Regions from separate parts of the Ralstonia mojiangensis genome, predicted to be linked through region 1. Evidence: predicted binding sites of a transcription regulator. Region 1 holds the regulator's gene; each other region holds the start of a gene.
The links. Region 1 encodes FNR, which switches genes on or off when oxygen is low (the NO sensors DNR and NnrR bind a similar motif). Its sites were predicted from a motif close to TTGATNNNNATCAA; they were not measured.
Positions count from the first base shown of each region.

Region 1 (6,138 bases):
GAACACGCGCGTGAGCTGATGGCTCACTTTTTCGCAATCTTCAATGACGATGCCGTTCTCTGCCTGATCGATATACACGCGCAGCAGCCCGGCGGGTGCGCGCTCCACTTCCACCAGCTCGTACCCCATGGCGGTGAGGGTCTTCTCAATCAGATCAGTCAGATGCACGTTTTTCCTGAAGAATTTCCCGGTATGGCCAACCTGCCGAAGCAAAAAAAAATGGGCGCAACGCCCATATCATTCGCCCATCTTCTGCAGGATGACTTTTGATTAGACTCACATTGTAATACGCTTCGAGGCAAAACGCAAAAATTGCCCCGAAGCCGCCACAAAATGGGACGTTGCGACGAATGTCGCGCACAACGCCCACACTTTTAGCGCTTACCGCCGCGTTTGCCACCACCGCGCGGCGCCTTGTTGCCGTTCGGTGTGCCGCCGCCACTCTTTCCGGGGCGCTTGTTGCCGGGCGCGCGATTGCCATCACGCATACCACCGCCACCGGCCGCGCCGCCGCGGCCATTCGGGCGCTCGCCCATACGGGTGCGCGCTGTCAGCGTAGTCGGACCGCCCACATTGATGTAGCCCATGGACGTTTGCATCGGATCGGGCTGACGCGGGTTGGACGGACGGCGCTGCGCGGGTTGCGCGCGATTACCGTTCTCAACGCCCATACCGCGTGACTGGAAGTTGGCTTCTCCCGCAAAACCGGACGACATCGGCCCCATCAGCACCGGCGCCGGCCCACGGCGACGATTGCCCTGACGGTCTTGCCCACCGCCAGAACTGGCCGTCGGCACCTTCATGCCCAGCGTGCCCATCAGCGTGCGGACATCCTCGGCCGACACCTCCTGCCAGCGCCCGCGCTTGAGCCCGCGCGGCAGAACGAAGCTGCCATAGCGCGTACGGATCAGGCGCGACACAGTCAGATTGACCGCCTCGAACATGCGTCGCACCTCGCGGTTCCGACCTTCCGTCAGAGCGACGTGGTACCAATGATTGACACCTTCGCCGCCGCCATCGACGCAGCGCAGGAAGTTGGCTTCGCCGTCCTGGAGCGGGATGCCGTGCAGCAGCTTCTGACGGTCAGTTTCGGCCAGCTCGCCCAGCGTACGCACCGCATATTCACGCTCAACGCCATAGCGCGGATGCATGAAGCGGTTGGCGATGTCGCCGGAGGTCGTGAAAATCAGCAGGCCCTCGGTATTGAAGTCGAGGCGACCGACGGCGACCCACTTGCCGGTCTTCATGCGCGGCAATGCATCGAACACCGTCGGACGGCCTTCCGGATCGGACTGGCTCACGATTTCACCGGCCGGCTTGTGATACAGCAGCACACGCGGCGGCTTGTTCGGCAGCTTGCGCTGGATCAGCTTGCCGTTCACGCGCACCTGATCGGTCGCGAGAATGCGTTGGCCGATGTGGGCCGGCAGGCCGTTCACGGAGACGCGACCTTGCAGGATCAGGTCTTCCATGTCGCGGCGCGAGCCAAGCCCGGCGTCCGCCAGGATTTTGTGCAGCTTGGGAGCGTCGTCTTCGGAGGTCAGTTCGCGCGCCTTAGGGGGCTGCGATGCACTGCCCGCGTCAACATCCGAGTCGTACGCGCCGGAAATCACGTATTGGAAGACGTCTTCGGAGCCCTTGCCGCCCTTCAGCCCCTTGCCCCCGCGATTCTGGGTCTGGCCGCCAGCCTTGCCTTGCGGTTTGCCGTTGCGGTTCTGCTGCTTGCCACGACCGCCGGCACTCTTGCCGCCAGCGCCTTCCGTACGTTCACTGCGCTCGGCGCGTTCCGCCGGTTGGCCTTCGCCTTGACGGCGACGGTTTTTGCCGAAACGGCCGCGCGGGCCCCGCCGCTCGCCCTGGCCTTCTGCCGGCGCCTGCTCGGCCGGTGCAGCACCTTCTGCGGCAACGACCGCCGGCTCACCAGCCGACTCTTTCGGCTTGCGCGCCCGCGGCGCGCGGCTCTTGCGCGGTTGCGCAGGCTGGCTGGCGTCAGCACCACCGGCCTCGGCGGCTTCACCTTCAGGGCGGCCGTCCTGCTGCTGGCGGCGCGAAGCCACGAGGTTGCGCAAGCCTCGGCGCAAACCCTTGCGACGAGGCGCGGCCTCGGTCCCATCACCGCCGTCTTGTCGCGGCGGCTGAGCGTCGGCGTCGGCCGGCATACGTGTATCCATGGAGTCTGGCTGGGTGCTCACAACGTCTTCAAAAAATCTAGGGGTTCAGACCATGCACCGACTGTGCGGCGGGCATGGCGTCACGAATGTTCATTGGCGGGAGCCGCAGGCGGCTCGACCGGTGTTTTGTACTCGTCTTCCGTTGCCTCGGTCGCATTCACCGCTTGCGACTCGGTTTCCAGCTCTGGCTCATCACCCACCGCAACCTCAGCAGGCTGCGCTGGCGTTTCAGCTGCTTCGACGAAAGCCTCGTCAATGGGCGATCCGGCAGAGTCCTCCACCGAGGCCTCTCCGCTCTCGGCACCTTCCGGCGCGTCGTTCACCATCGCTGACAGCTCTTCTACCGCAATTGCGCCGCCCTCGAATTCAATGGCGCCCTGCTCCAGAAGGCTCGCCTGCGCCTGAGCTCGGGCATCTTCCAGCGGCGGCAACTCGTCCAGCGAGCGCAAGCCAAGATCGTCGAGAAACTGCTTGGTCGTCGCATACAGCGCGGGGCGACCCGGCACGTCGCGATGACCAATGACTTCGATCCAGCCGCGGTCTTCAATCTGCTTGATGACCTGCGTGTTGACCGTCACACCGCGAATGTCTTCGATATCGCCGCGGGTGACCGGCTGGCGATAAGCGATGATCGCCAGGGTTTCCATCACGGCACGCGAGTACTTGGGCGGCTTTTCCGGGTGCAGTCGATCAAGATACACGCGCATTTCCGGACGGCTCTGCAGGCGCCAGCCGGAGGCCAGCGCGACCAGTTCGACACCGCGATTCAGCCAGTCCTGGCGCAGTTCTTCGAGCAGCACACGGATGGTGTCTGCGGAAACATCTTCGTCGAAGAGCTTGCGCAAGTCATTGACTCGCAACGGATCCTGCGCGCAGATCAGCGCGGTCTCGAGGACGATCTTCGCCTCTTGGGTATTCATCGGGTTGAGCGGCTCGTCATTGCTCGCGCACGGCCAGTCGCCGTCACGCTTGAGGTTTGTCGTCCCGCCGCGAAGCACGCGGCATTTCTGAATGCTGTTGCCCACCCGGGCCCGGCGCGCGAAGGCCAATTATTCAATTGGATCCTGCACCGAAACGCAGTGGCTGTGCCCGCAAAGTAGGGCCGGAGGAGCGAGTTGATCCGGTGCCGGTCAGGCACCACAAGGGCAATTTCTTCCGCCGCCATGGGGACGGATACTGCACCGGACGACTACCAAGAAGAACGGCAGCCCGCCCGAATCGACTGTCCAGGGTGACTCTACCGCTGGATGGCATCGCTTGGCGCCGCGCTTGGGATTGTTGATTTGCGCGGGTGGCGAATCGAATTGTTGTCGATTGTAGGGCAATTTCCAGCAGCGCCGCAACCGGGAAGATGTCCTAGCCTCCCATCCCGGGCCGGATGGCGATTTCCCCGCGCTTTAAACGCTTACAGCACGAGACAGAATCCGTGTGCGTTAAGCATCTCTGGCAGCCAGATTGCGTGAAACAGCCCCCAGACCCCAAACCCGGCGATGGCGATGCCAGCCGCGCCTCGCGCCCATCGCTGGCGCGACAGCCCTCTCAACCACCCGGCCAAGCCAGACATCATCAGAAGGTTAGGCAGTGTGCCGGCACCAAAGACGAGCATGACCACGGCCCCTGAGGCTGCGTTGCCTGCCAACAACGCTACAGCCAATGCGCCGTAAACCATGCCACACGGCACCAAACCCCACGCCATACCCGTGACATAGCGGCGCAGCAACGGCGGCTGACGCTGAAGCTTGCCGCCCAGCCTAGCCGCCGCTAGAGACAGACCACCAGCGACGCGGCCGAGCAAGCGCTCAAGCCACACGCTGCGCCACACATCTCCGGCGGAACGCACGAGCAGCAACAAACCGTAGGCGAGCAGCAATGCACTGGCGAAGGCAAACAAGCCGCGTTGAATGGGCAGCCATTGCTGGCGCCAGACGGTCGCACCCATCGCACCCATGATTGCGCCAAGCAGCGTATAGGTGGTCAGCCGGCCGGCATGCATGACGACCTGCTCAAACCATAGACGGCGGCGAGACACGATCCGCACCGCCACCGCCCCGCGCTCGGCCGCGAGTGCGATACCGCTGCACATCGCCAGACAATGGACACCGCCGAGCAACGCAATCAGGAAAACGCTCAGAAGCGCGGCGGCACTCATCTTTCTGACGCTCTCTTGATATGGGCCAAGGTTTTCGTTTTGCTGTTGCGAACTAAGCGTAATTGGCGCGTTTTGCCGCATCGGAAATGTCCGAGGACAAGAAGGTCGCCGTTATAATAAGCTGGCGCTATACAACAAGAATTACTCATTTCACTTTCCCGAAATTCGCCCCCGCCCGTGCTCACTCGAATCGCACTTACCGACCAAGCCTCGCGTTGTTCCACCTGTGTACTCGGGCAAATCTGCCTGCCGGTGGGAATGAACTCGGATGACGTGCGCAAGATGGACGATTTGGTCGGCGAGCGCATCCGCATTAAGAAGGGGCAATCGCTCTATTCTCTGGGTGAGCCACTGGAGGCGGTTTACGGCATTCGTTTCGGCACGCTCAAAACCCATCTGACGCTTGAAGACGGACGACACCAGATCACTGGGTTCCATCTGCCGGGTGAAATCGTCGGGCTCGATGGCATTGGTGATATGCGCCACGTGTCGGACGCCACCGCGCTTGAAGATACTGAAGTCTGCGTGGTGCGCTACGACGAGCTGCAGCACCTTTCGCGCCGGCTGCCTTCGCTGCAGCATCAGTTTCTGCGCATCATGAGCAAGGAAATCTCGCAGGATCATCTGATGCTTCTCACGCTGGGCTCCATGCGTGCGGAGGAGCGTCTGGCAGCGTTCCTGCTCAACCTCTCGAAGCGATCGGCCCAGCGAGGATATTCGTCGACCGAGTTTGTGCTGCGTATGAGCCGCGAAGAACTTGGCAGCTATCTGGGTCTGAAGCTCGAAACCGTCAGCCGCCTGTTCTCGCGCTTTGCCGAAGCGGGTCTCATTCAGATCCGCCAACGCCACGTCAAGTTGGTCGACCTGGCCGGCCTGCGCCAGGTCATGAGCGGTCAGGCCGCCTAAGCTGCTTCCATGGTTCCCGCTCACACGAGCGGGTGTTCATGCGCTTCCAGTTTGCCGATGCCCGGCGACACATAGAGCGTCAGCGCGCTCGACAATCCGCACAGCAACCAGAACACAAAGAACGACACGGTGTAGACCGCCTGGGTCGACACCGTGATCTGTTCGCCGAAGAAGCGCAGGTCGGCGGGGTCCACCACCGCAAAAACCACCAGCTCAGCCAGCGCGGCCGACAGAAATGCCGGCCACAGAATCCACATCAGCAATCGACGTTTCATCGGGCCTCCGCGTGAATGGCATGTGGCGGCGCGACGACCGTCTTTTCAACGACCAAACCGCGGCGCACCACGTTGTCATGAATAGCAGGATCGGGATGCGACATTGCCAGCCAGATGGTGACGCCGCAGCCGACCATGGCGACGAACGGCCCTGCCATCAGCAGCCATGGCCAGGGCTCGCGCCACCAGGGACGGGCCTGTGCGGAAGATTGCGTTGCGTGCATCGTTGCCTCCTGTTGGGGATGCCGCATCAGCGCGGCACGATGAAGCTCGACGGTTCGCGCAGTACGAGGCTGTCGCTACCGCTGTCTGCATGGATGACGAAACGGATTTTGTGCGAGCCGGGGGCGGCATCGTCGGCCGGCCGGCGTACGCGCACAGGCAGCAGTCGGTTAGCCGCCGGCGGCAACTCCAATGTGGTCGACTCGCCGCTGCCGCCCTGCACGTCCAGTTCCGGCATGCCCTCGGCGGTGATGGTCACGCGCATGGGGTGCTCGGACGCGTTCATCAGTTGCAGGCGATAAACGTTCTCGATCTTGCCGCCGTCCACTTCACGCGCCAGCGCACCACGATCACGAATCACGTCAACCTTGAGCGGCTGCCGCATCGCCAATGCCACGATGAACCCGGTGAAGAG
Region 1 is NZ_JAMXHU010000003.1:250,016-256,153, forward strand. Features, by position in the region: gene rimP (ribosome maturation factor RimP) at 1-168, opposite strand, end outside; gene NG898_RS13240 (pseudouridine synthase) at 375-2,159, opposite strand; gene scpB (SMC-Scp complex subunit ScpB) at 2,252-3,091, opposite strand; gene NG898_RS13250 (sulfite exporter TauE/SafE family protein) at 3,577-4,320, opposite strand; gene fnr (fumarate/nitrate reduction transcriptional regulator Fnr) at 4,498-5,226, shown strand; gene NG898_RS13260 (hypothetical protein) at 5,247-5,501, opposite strand; gene NG898_RS13265 (FixH family protein) at 5,498-5,725, opposite strand; gene ccoG (cytochrome c oxidase accessory protein CcoG) at 5,752-6,138, opposite strand, start outside.

Region 2 (6,138 bases), on a different contig from region 1:
ATCCGCGCGGGCATGCGCGTGGCATCGGCGTTCCAGGCCATCAGATCGTTCATCGGTGCGCGATCGCCCAGCAGGTATTCACCCACCACACGCGACCACAGCAAGTCGTACGAGCGCAGCATCTGGAAGGCTCCGGCCATCTGGCTGGCGCGTAGATAGCCGGTTTGCTCCATCTGCGCTTCCAACAGACTGACCTGTGCCTCGTCGATGAACAGGCCGAGTTCGCCCGGCTCGCAAAAGTCTGTCTGCGCGGCAAAGAGCGTCATGGATGCCAACCGCGCATCGCCATCGCGCGCCATGGCAGCCGCTGCAATGGCCAATAACGTGCCGCCAAGGCAGTAACCGGTGGCGTGGACGCGCTGGCCCTGCACGATGGCATTGACGGCATCGAGCGCGGCAAAGACACCGAGCTTGAGGTAGTCATCCATGTCGAGGGCGCGATCAGCCTCATCGGGGTTTTTCCAGGAGATGCAGAACACGGTATGGCCCTGCTCTACCAGATAGCGGATCAGCGAGTTCTGCGGTGACAGATCCAGGATGTAGTACTTCATGATCCATGCCGGCACGATCAGGATGGGCTCGGCCTGGACCTTGTTCGTGGCCGGCGCGTACTGGATCAGCTCGATCAGGCGGTTGCGCAGGACCACCTTGCCGGGCGTGATGGCCACGTCGCGGCCCACCATAAAACCTTCGGTGCCGGCGGCCGGCGCGCCGCTCATGGAGCGCTCCAGATCGTCAAGCGCATTGAGTGCGCCGCGCACGAGATTGGTACCGTGCTGTTCAAAGGTCCGACGCAAGACAATGGGGTTGGTTGCCAACTGGTTGCCTGGCGACATCATGTCGAGCCATTGACGCGCAGCAAAGGCAACCACGTCTTCATGATGCTTGGCGACGCCCCACACGCCGCGTGTGGCCGCCTCCCACCATTGCTCCGTCAACAGGAAGGACTGGTGCAGCACGTTGAACGGCCACAAGCGCCACTCGTCAGCCAAGAAACGACGGTCATGGGCCGGCGGCTGGACGCAAAGACACACGTCCTGAGGGCCGGACGCCATACAGTCCCGGATGTAACGCTCGAGTTGTTCGGCCTGCGTCAGCGCCAGGCGGCACAGATCCAGCCTCTTGCCTGGCGAGACGGCGAGATGCAGTGCCCAGTCGAGCAACGCCAGCTGCATTGATGCGAGGGACAGCGAATTCGATGTGCGGGCAAGAGCAGCGTGAAACGGCAGATCGATCTGTTCTGCAGTTGGTGAAGACGGCACGGGGGCGGTGCGCATAGTTGGGGCGTCAAACGATTGCCAATATGCGATCCATTAGATGCCAGCGGCTACCGACCAGACTTGACGCACCTCAAACCGGGACAAGAGCGCGGACTCTAGACAGTGTCAAAGAAATGACATCTGCAGTTTCCTGCCACTCGTCACAGAGGCTTCGCCCGCGCCTTACGAGCCTAAATGGGTGTGTTAGAGTCCGGCGGGGAAAACGTGACGATCTGCAAGATCGGCCCCATATTTCCATCGCTCTCAACGTTGTAGCCGCAAATCTGTTGCACCAACAGGATGCATTGGGCGCATGGCGTGGGCGTCGCGAGACGAGATGACTTTCCCACCTGTCAGGCCAAAATAGCCAAAGGGCAGCGCAATCTCCTACGAACGGCTCGGCAACGCCATTTGTGGTTGAGGTATTGATCCAGATTGACATCGGCGCATTCGCGGCCCCGGTCCACCTGCCTCGTCATCGAGGCGCAACGAACAATCCATTTAGAGAAAACCGTGTTCACTTGCATCAACCAGAGCTGCGGCACGCAGTGGGAGCTGTCCGACGTCGTCATCAAGGATGAGGGCCAAGGACCGCTGTTCCGCTGTGCGCTATGCGGCGCGCGCAACTATCTCAAACGCGTCGAAACCAAAGACGGCCGGGTCATCTACAAGCAAATCGAAGGCAAGCCGCTCAAGTGATCCAACGCAACGACATGACCATCGAACCAACCGCCACGCCCTTCACCACCCTAGCGCTCGCCCCGGCCGTGCTCGCGAACCTTGCGCAGCTCGGCTACACCGACATGACGCCGATCCAGGCTGCAAGCCTGCCCATCGCGCTTGCGGGCCACGATCTGATCGCGCAGGCAAAGACGGGCAGCGGCAAAACGGCAGCGTTTGCGCTGGCACTGCTCGCACGGCTCGACGCGCGCAGCTTCGACGTACAGGCGATGGTGCTCTGCCCGACGCGCGAGCTTGCCGATCAGGTCGCGCAGGAAATCCGCCGCCTGGCACGCGCCGAAGAAAACGTAAAGGTACTGACGCTCTGCGGCGGCACACCGATGCGTCCGCAGGCGGCAAGCCTTGAGCATGGCGCACATGTCATCGTCGGCACGCCGGGGCGCATCATGGACCACCTGGAACGCGGCAATCTTGCGCTCGGCGCGCTGAAGACGCTCGTGCTTGACGAAGCAGACCGCATGCTCGACATGGGTTTCTTCGATGACATCGCGACGGTCGTGCGCCAGTGCCCGGCCGATCGCCAGACGCTGCTGTTCTCGGCGACCTACCCGGAAGGTATTGCGAAGCTGTGCCAGCGCATTCTGCGCAATCCAAAAGAAGTGAAGCTCGAAGAGCGCCACGACGACAGCAAGATTCGCCAGCGCTTCTACGAGGTGACCGACAACAAGCGGTTGCATGCGGTCGGGCTGCTGCTCAAGCACTATCGGCCGGTGAGCACGCTCGCCTTCTGCAACACGAAGCAGCAATGCCGTGACCTGCTCGACGTGTTGCGCGCGGAGGGCATCCACGCGCTGGCGCTGCATGGTGAACTCGAGCAGCGTGAGCGCGATCAGGTATTGATCCAGTTCGCGAACCGCAGTTGCTCGGTGCTCGTCGCGACCGACGTTGCCGCGCGCGGGCTCGACATCGCACAGCTCGAAGCGGTGATCAACGTTGACGTGACGCCCGACCCCGAAGTGCACGTGCATCGCATTGGCCGCACGGGCCGCGCCGATGAGAACGGCTGGGCGTTGAGCCTCGCGAGCATGGACGAGATGGGCCGTGTCGGCAACATCGAACAGGCGCTTGGGCGCGAGGTCGAATGGCACAAGCTCGACGAGCTTGATACCGGCAATGACGCACCGCTGCTGCCGCCAATGGAAACGCTGCAGATTCTCGGCGGACGCAAGGAGAAGATCCGCCCCGGCGATGTACTCGGTGCATTGACGGGCGACGCCGGCTTTCGGGGCGACCAGATCGGCAAGATCAACGTGACCGAATTCTCGACCTACGTTGCGGTCGACCGCGGCATCGCACGCGAGGCGCTGCGCAAGCTCAACGGTGGCACGCTGAAGGGCAAGAAGGTCCGGGTTCGGCTCATGGACGAATGACCCCCTGCCCCTGCGCAGTTACTGGTTGCCGCTCGTAGGAAGAGCGCGATTCAACCCAGCATGGCAGCGCCAACGCCCGCCGCCGCACAAAACGCCACCACAATCAGCGGTGGCGTTTTCCATCGCGTCAGCAGCAGGAACGCAATCGCCGCGACGGCAAAGTCGCTCCATGACCGCACGGCGCTCGTCCAGACCGGCGTGTAAAGGGCAAACGCCAGCAATCCAACCACTGCGGCATTCACACCCGCCAGCAGCGCCGCCATGGAAGGACGCGCGCGCAATGCCTGCCAGTAAGGCAGCGCCGCGATGACCAGCAGCAGGCCCGGCAGAAAAATGCCCACCGTAGCAAGCGCAGCACCGGCCCAATGATTGAGCCCTGGCGCGATCGTCCAGCCGAGGAAAGCGGCGAAGGTGAATAACGGCCCGGGCACGGCCTGCGCGGCGCCGTAGCCTGCCAGGAAATCGTTCGGCGTGACCCAACCCGTCGCGACCGTCTGATGCTCCAGCAGCGGAAGCACGACGTGCCCGCCTCCGAAAACCAACGCGCCCGACCGATAGAACGCGTCGAACACTTTCGCGGGCATCCATGGATGAAGGTCTGCCACAACCGGAAGCCCGAACAACAGCGCGCAGAACAGCACCAGGCTGACGATACTGGCAGCGTGAGACACGCGGAATGCGGTTCCCTGCCCCGCCCTCGGACCCTCATTCGCCGGACGCGACGATCGGCATAACAACAAGCCCAGCACGGCGCCAAGCACGATCACGACAAGTTGCGCGTAAACGGTCGTCAACGCGCTTAGCACGGCGATGCTGATCAGCGCAATACCTGCGCGCTGCCAGTCAGGACAGAGCTTGCGCGCCATGTCCCACACGGCCTGCGCCACCACCGCAACGGCAACCAGCTTCAAACCGTGGATCAGGCCCACGCCAATCGGGCCGCCGAGGCTCGGCGCGAGCATCGCAAAAACCAGCAGCAACAAGACGGAAGGCAGCGTAAAGCCGCACCATGCCGCCAACCCGCCACGCCATCCCGCCCGAAGCAGCCCGACGGAGAATCCCACCTGGCTGCTGGCAGGCCCGGGCAGAAACTGGCATAGGCCAACGAGATCTGTGAATGTTGCGTCATCCAGCCAGCGGCGGCGGTCTACGAACTCGCGCCGGAAGTAGCCGATATGCGCGACAGGGCCGCCGAAACTGGTGAGGCCCAGCTTGAGAAAGACCGCCAGCACTTCCATGGCAGAGCCCGCTTGGTGTAAGCGGGACGGTGTGGCGGATGCGGTCATTTACGGGCGAGATCGACGTTTGGGAAATGCGTATTAGAACATTGCCGCCGTGACATAGAAGGCAACTAAAGTGGCAGGATAAGCATCGCCGTCACCGTCATTGGACGCTTCCGCGTATCCCATCATGCACTTCGCTCAGACCATTGGCGCGCAACGCCATGTGTTCAACGATCTCAAGGCGCTCCTGGCCAAAGCCAGCCCGGCGCGCTCGGGCGACTATCTGGCGGGTCTGGCCGCGGCCAGCGAGGGCGAACGCATGGCCGCGCGCATGGCGTTGGCGGATGTGCCGCTGTCGGTGTTCCTCAACGAAGCGCTGGTGCCTTATGAAGACGACGAGGTCACGCGCCTGATTCTTGATCGGCATGACGCGCAGGCCTTCCAGCCGATTGCCTCGCTCACGGTGGGTGAGTTCCGCAACTGGTTGCTCCTGCATGAGACCGACAGCCAGACACTGGCAGGCGTTGCCCCCGGCATCACGCCCGAAATGGCTGCCGCAGTCAGCAAGCTGATGCGCAATCAGGATCTGATTTCCGTGGCCCGCAAGTGCCGCGTGGTCACGCGCTTTCGCAACACCATCGGGTTGCCCGGCCGGTTGTCGGTCCGGCTGCAACCCAACCACCCGACGGACGATCCCAAAGGCATTGCGGCATCGATCATCGATGGCCTGCTCTATGGCTGCGGCGACGCGACCATCGGCATCAACCCCGCTGGCGACAATCTCGGCGCCATCGTCTCGCTGCTGCAGTTGGTTGACGAACTGCGCAACCGCTACGCCATTCCCACGCAGTCGTGCGTGCTGACCCACGTGACAAACACACTGCGCGCCATTGACCAGGGCGCGCCTGTAGACTTGGTATTTCAATCGGTGGCGGGCAGCGAACAGGCCAACGCGGGATTCGGTATCAGTCTTGCCTTGCTGGCCGAGGCGCATGACGCCGCGCAGGGCCTGGCGCGCGGTGCGGTCGGCAACAACGTGATGTATTTCGAGACCGGCCAGGGCAGCGCGTTGTCGGCCAATGCGCATCATGGCGTCGATCAGCAAACCATGGAGGCGCGAGCTTATGCGGTGGCGCGGGCGTTCTCGCCGTTGCTGGTCAATACGGTGGTCGGCTTTATCGGCCCGGAGTATCTCTACGACGGCAAGCAGATCATCCGCGCGGGGCTGGAAGACCACTTCTGCGGCAAGCTGATGGGCCTGCCCATGGGCTGCGACGTCTGCTACACCAATCACGCCGAAGCCGATCAGGACGACATGGATACGCTGCTCACACTGTTTGGCGTGGCGGGCATCCATTTCATCATGGGCGTCCCGGGTGCCGACGACATCATGCTCAATTACCAGAGCACGTCGTTTCATGACGCGCTCTATCTGCGCGACACGCTGGGCCTGCGGCCTGCACCGGAGTTTGAGGCGTGGCTGCAAAGCATGGGTATTGTCGACGCCGCTGGGCGCCTGCAAGACGCCACGGCGCGGCAACCGCT
Region 2 is NZ_JAMXHU010000008.1:30,502-36,639, reverse strand. Features, by position in the region: gene NG898_RS25915 (PHA/PHB synthase family protein) at 1-1,277, opposite strand, end outside; gene NG898_RS25910 (hypothetical protein) at 1,773-1,958, shown strand; gene dbpA (ATP-dependent RNA helicase DbpA) at 1,973-3,370, shown strand; gene chrA (chromate efflux transporter) at 3,421-4,656, opposite strand; gene NG898_RS25895 (ethanolamine ammonia-lyase subunit EutB) at 4,781-6,138, shown strand, end outside.
Region 2: a site for FNR is predicted at 1,341-1,354, ahead of NG898_RS25915 (PHA/PHB synthase family protein). Genes of this name have one in related genera too.

Region 3 (6,138 bases), on a different contig from region 1:
AGACACCCCCAATGACTGATCCGAAGCACACCGCCCCGCGCGCAACGTTTTCCAACATGGAGCAAGGCACCCGCGAGGACTGGGCCGCCATCTCGGCCGAGTTCATGCCCTATGCCCGCGCATTGCCCGACCGCGTGCTCGCGCACCTGAAGCTGCTCGACGGCGATTGCGGCGGCTTCCCGATCGATCGTCTCGCGCACTCCCTGCAAACCGCCACGCTCGCCCACCGCGACGGCCGCGACGAGGAATACGTAGTCTGTGCGCTGCTGCACGACATTGGTGACACGCTGGGCAGCTTCAACCATCCGGACATCGCCGCAGCCATCCTCAAGCCATTCGTGAGCCCGGAAAACCTGTGGATGGTCGAGAAGCACGGCATCTTCCAGGGCTATTACTTCTTCCACCATCTGGGGCTCGACCGCAACCTGCGCGAGCAGTACCGCAGCCAGCCCGAGCTGTTCGAACGCACCGCCGAGTTCTGCGCCAAATACGACGCCGCCGCCTTCATGGCCGATTACGACAACCTGCCGCTCTCGTTCTTCGAGCCGATGGTGCGACGCGTGCTGGCCAAGCCACGCAACTCCCTCTACGTGAAGGAAGGCGAGCGCGAGCTGTCCCAGCCGAAAGCCGAGGCAGCTTGATTTGCGGGTCTAGGGCTTCACCACATTGACGGGTGCGCCGGCCACCCAGGCCGCCACGTTGGCGAGCGTGGTGTCGGCAATGCCGGCCAGTGCCTCGCGCGTGAAGAACGCCTGATGCGCGGTGACGATGACGTTGGGAAAGCTTAGCAGCCGTGCCAGCACGTCATCCTGCAACACGTCGGCGGAGCGGTCTTCGAAAAACAGATCGGCCTCTTCTTCGTAGACGTCGAGCCCGAGGTGCCCGAGCTGACCGCTCTTGAGCGCGTCGATCAGCGCAGGGCTGTCGACCAGGCCGCCGCGGCTCGTGTTGATGAGCATGGCGCCCGGCTTCATGCTGGCGAGCGCGCTGGCGTCGATCAGGTGATGCGTGCCAGCGTTGAGCGGGCAATGCAGGCTGACGATATCGGCCTGCGCGAGCAATTCCGGCAGCGGCACATAACGCACGCCCAGCGCCGTCAGAGAGGCCTGCGGAAATGGATCGAATGCCAGCAACTGGCAGCCGAAGCCCGCCATGATCCGAGCGAACACCTGCCCGATCTGCCCGGTGCCGACCACGCCGACGGTCTTGCCTGCCAGGTCGAAGCCCAGCAATCCATCCAATGAGAAATCGCCTTCGCGCGTCCGATTGCAGGCACGGTGCAGTCGCCGGTTCAACGTGAGGATCATGCCGACCGCATGTTCGGCCACCGCGTGTGGCGAATAGGCCGGCACGCGTACCACCGTCAGCCCCAGACGCTGCGCGGCCGGCAGATCGACGTGGTTGAAGCCTGCCGAACGCAGCGCGATCAGGCGCGTGCCGCCCGCAGCCAGCGCCTCGAGCACTTCCGCACTGAGCGAATCATTGACGAACGGGCACACCACTTCAAAGCCCGCTGCGAGAGACGCCGTTTGCGCGTCAAGGTGCGCGCGCTGGAAAACGAGGTCGAAGCTGTGGCCGCCGCGCGCGAGCGAGGCGCGGAAGCTGTCTTCGTCGTAACGGTGGCTGCTGAAAAAGAGGATGCGCATGGCGGTGTGGCAAGCGGACGTGATGCCTGCAGCTTACTCGCACCGCCGGGTGGGGGCACTCAGAGCGTCAGGACGATGCGGCCATCCACCTTGCCGGCCTTTAGATCGGCAAACACCTGGTTGATGTTGTCGAGCTTGTCGCGGTGAATGTGGGCGCGCACCAGCCCCTCGGCGGCAAACTCCAGGGACTCTTGCAGATCTCGCCGCGTGCCGACGATCGAGCCGCGCACCGTGATGCCATTGAGCACCGTGGAGAAGATCGGCAGCGGAAAATCGCCGGGCGGCAGGCCATTGAGCGAGATCGTCCCGCCGCGCCGCACCATGCCCAGCGCTTGCGCAAAGGCGCTGCGTGACACCGCCGTCACGAGCACGCCGTGCACACCGCCGATCTCTTTCTGAATCACGGCTGCGGGATCCTGCTGCGAGGCATCGACGACGAGCTTGGCCCCCAGCTCGCGTGCCAGCGCGAGCTTGTCGGGCGCCACGTCGACGGCCACCACATGCAGGCCCATGGCGATCGCATACTGCACCGCCACGTGTCCCAGCCCACCAATGCCGGAAATGGCGATCCACTGGCCGGGCCGCGTATCCGTCATGCGGATGCCCTTGTAGACCGTCACGCCTGCGCAGAGGATCGGTGCGATCTCTTCGAAGCTGACCTGCGCGGGCAGGTGGCCGACGTAGTTCGGGTCGGCCAGTACGTATTCGGCATAGCCGCCGTTGACGGAGTAGCCAGTGTTCTGCTGCTCGTGGCAGAGGGTTTCCCACCCACCCAGGCAATGCTCGCAGTGGCCGCAGGCGGTGTAGAGCCAGGGCACACCCACGCGGTCGCCTTCCTTGACGGCGGTTACGCCTTCGCCCACGGCTGCCACATAACCCACCCCTTCGTGCCCGGGGATGAACGGCAGGCTGGGCTTGACGGGCCAGTCGCCATCGGCGGCGTGCAAGTCTGTATGGCAGACGCCCGAGGCCGCGATCTTGACAAGAATCTGCCCGCGCCCAGGTGTGGGAACCGGCACTTCCTCAATGCGCAAGGGTTCGCCAAACGCATGGACTACCGCGGCTTTCATCGACTGGGCCATGAGACATCTCCGGGTTGGGGGAGATACCAGTCTGGTCGACGCCTGCCCGATGCGGGTTGATGTGAGTCAACCGCCAAGGAGGGCGAGCGGGATGGGCAACACTGTTAACATGCCGGCATCTTCAGTGTTTTCCAGCGAGCCGCTGCCTTGCCCGTCACTCCCACCTTTCTCTGGCACGACTACGAAACGTTCGGCGCCGTGCCGCGCCGTGATCGCCCCGCGCAGTTTGCCGGCATCCGCACCGATGCCGAGCTGAACGAGATCGGCGAGCCGGTCGAACTGTTCTGCCACCCGTCCAACGACTGGCTGCCCGATCCGGTGTCGTGCCTCATCACCGGCATCACGCCGCAGCAATGCGCCCGGCAAGGCATTCCGGAATACCGTTTCGCCCAGGCCATCGAGCGCGAACTTGGCACGCCCGGCACCATCGGCGTCGGCTACAACACCATCCGTTTCGACGATGAGGTGACGCGCCACCTGTTCTGGCGCAACCTGATCGACCCGTACGCGCGCGAGTGGCAGAACGACTGCGGGCGGTGGGATCTGCTCGACGTGGTGCGCACCACGTGGGCCCTGCGCCCCGAAGGCATCCAATGGCCGACCCACGAAGACGGCCGGCCGAGCTTCAAGCTGGAGCATCTGTCCAAAGCCAACGGCCTGGTGCATGAGGCGGCGCACGATGCGGTGTCCGACGTGCGCGCGACGATTGCGCTGGCGCGCCTGATTCGCAATGCGCAGCCGCGCCTGTTCGATTTCTGCCTGGCGCTGCGCAAGAAAGACCGCGTGGTGGCCGAGATTGGCGATGCGCCGCGGCCGTTGCTGCACATCTCCGGCATGTACGGCGTGGAGCGCGGCTGCATGGCGGTGGTGTGGCCGCTGGGTGGGCATCCGACCAACAAGAACGAACTGATCGTCTGGGATCTGGCGTTCGACCCGTCCGAGCTGTTCCACATGGACGTGGCGACGATCCGCGAGCGCATGTTCACGCGCACGGCCGATCTGGCCGAAGGCACCACGCGACTGCCGATCAAGTCGATTCACATCAACAAGTCGCCCATCGTCATCAGCAACATGAAGACGCTGCAGCCCGCCCAGGCAGAACGCTGGGGCATCGACTTCGCCACCATTGAACGCCACGCCGCCATCGCCCAAGGCGCGCCGGACATGCGCGAAACCTGGCGTCAGGTGTACGCCCGCGAACTGGAGCCGATCGAAGACGTCGACCAGAACCTCTACGGCGGATTCGTCGGCAACGACGATCGCCGCCTGCTCAACGAGCTGCGCACGCTCAGCGGCGAACAACTCGCGCGCCTGCATGCCGATTTTTCCGATGCGCGCCTGCCTGAGCTGCTGTTCCGCTACCGTGCGCGCAACTTCCCCGATACGTTGAACGAAGAGGAATACGAGCAGTGGGAACAGCTGCGCGCCGAGCGGTTGTTCGAAGGCCGTGACGGCTATATGACGTTCGAAGTTTTCGGCGAGCGGCTTCAACAGTTGGGCGCAGAAGCGGCGGAGAACGGCGACGCACGTGCGCAGACCATCCTGCAGGATCTGTACGACTACGCGCAGCAGATCGTGCCGGGCTGACACACCTGGAGCGCACAAAGAAAAAACGGAGGCCGAAGCCTCCGTTTTTCCATGGCGATGCTGAACGCTTGGCGCTGATCAGGCTGCCTGCTGTGCCGCCGCCGGATCGCGCCACTGTGCCAGCAGCTTGTTCCAGCGGATGCGCGCCGCCGCCAGGTTGGCCTCCTTCACATGGCCGAAGCCGCGGATGTCTTCCGGCAGGCGGGCCAGTTCCACAGCCTGCCCCAGCTTCTGCGCCGTCAGCCCGCGCGCGAGTTCATCGACCAGCGTGCGGTATTCGCCGATCAGCGCGCGCTCTGTGCGGCGCTCTTCGGTCTTGCCGAAGAGGTCGAACGCCGTGCCGCGCAGGCCCTTGAGCTTGGCGAGCACCTTGAAGATGCGCATCGTGTTCGGGCCAAAGCGTTGCTTGACCAGGTGGCCCTTCTCGTCACGCTTGGCAATCATGGGCGGCGCAAGCCAGAAGTTGAGCTGGTAGTCGCGGCCGGGCTCGCCTTCGAATTGCGCGCGCAGCTTGTCGAGGAACGCCGGGTCGGTGTACAGGCGAGCGACTTCGTATTCGTCCTTGTACGCCATCAGCTTCGACAGGTTGCGCACCACCGCTTCCGTGAGCGCCAGGGGTTGGCCGGCCCCCACCACGGCGGCTTCTGCTGCACGCACGCGCTCGACCACCGCGCGGAATTCAGCGGCATACGCGGCGTTCTGGTACGCGGTCAGCAGATCGACACGGCGGGCGATCAGCGTGTCCAGCGAGGGCAGGGCGATGACGTCGGCTTTGGCACGCGGCGCATCGTCGGCGAGCTTGAGCACCGCATCGCGGTCTTGCGCGAGGTGGCGGCCCCATTCGAACGCGGTCTTGTTCTTTTCGACGGCCACGCCGTTGAGTTCGATCGCGCGGATGAGCGCGTCGTGCGTCAGCGGAAGCCAGCCTTTCTGCCACGCAAAGCCCAGCACGAGCGGATTGGTGTAGATGGCGTCGCCCAGCAGGCGCACGGCCAGCGTGTTGGCGTCTTCAAACGCGCAGGCATCGCCGATGGCCGCACGGATATCCGCCTCGGCCGAGCTGCCCGGGAAGCGCCAGTTCGGGTTCTTGATGAAGTCAGCAGTCGGGGAAGCCGTGCTGTTGACGATGGCGCGCGTCTGGCTGTGCTGCACTTTCGACAGCACTTCGTCCGACGCAGAGACAATCGCGTCGCAGCCGATCACTAGGTCAGCCTCGCCCATGGCGATGCGCGTGGCGTGGATCGAATCCGGACGCTCGCCGATCTGCACGTGCGAGAGCACGGCGCCGCCTTTCTGCGCCAGGCCCGCCATGTCGAGCACGGTCACGCCCTTGCCTTCGATGTGCGCGGCCATGCCGAGCAGGCCGCCGATGGTCACCACGCCCGTGCCGCCCACGCCGGTCACCAGCACGCCGTACGCGCGCTGGATGGCAGGCAGCTCAGGATGCGGCAGCAGCGGCAGGCCTTCCATCGACACGCCGTGCGATTCGGGCTTGCGCACCTGCGCGCCCTCGGCCGTCACGAAGCTCGGGCAGAAGCCGTTCACGCACGAAAAATCCTTGTTGCAGGACGACTGGTTGATCTTGCGCTTCGTGCCCAGTTCCGTTTCCAGCGGCTCGACCGACAGGCAGTTCGACTTGACCGAGCAATCGCCGCAGCCTTCGCACACCGCGTCGTTGATGAACGCGCGGCGTGCCGGATCGACCATCGTGCCGCGCTTGCGGCGGCGGCGCTTTTCGGTCGCACAGGTCTGGTCGTAGATCAGCACGCTGGTGCCTTGCACCTCGCGCAGTTCGCGCTGAATCGCGTCGAGGCGGTCGCGGT
Region 3 is NZ_JAMXHU010000002.1:1,001,674-1,007,811, forward strand. Features, by position in the region: gene NG898_RS11445 (HD domain-containing protein) at 12-641, shown strand; gene NG898_RS11450 (2-hydroxyacid dehydrogenase) at 651-1,646, opposite strand; gene adhP (alcohol dehydrogenase AdhP) at 1,706-2,728, opposite strand; gene sbcB (exodeoxyribonuclease I) at 2,876-4,315, shown strand; gene NG898_RS11465 (indolepyruvate ferredoxin oxidoreductase family protein) at 4,394-6,138, opposite strand, start outside.
Region 3: a site for FNR is predicted at 2,785-2,798, ahead of adhP (alcohol dehydrogenase AdhP). Genes of this name have one in related genera too.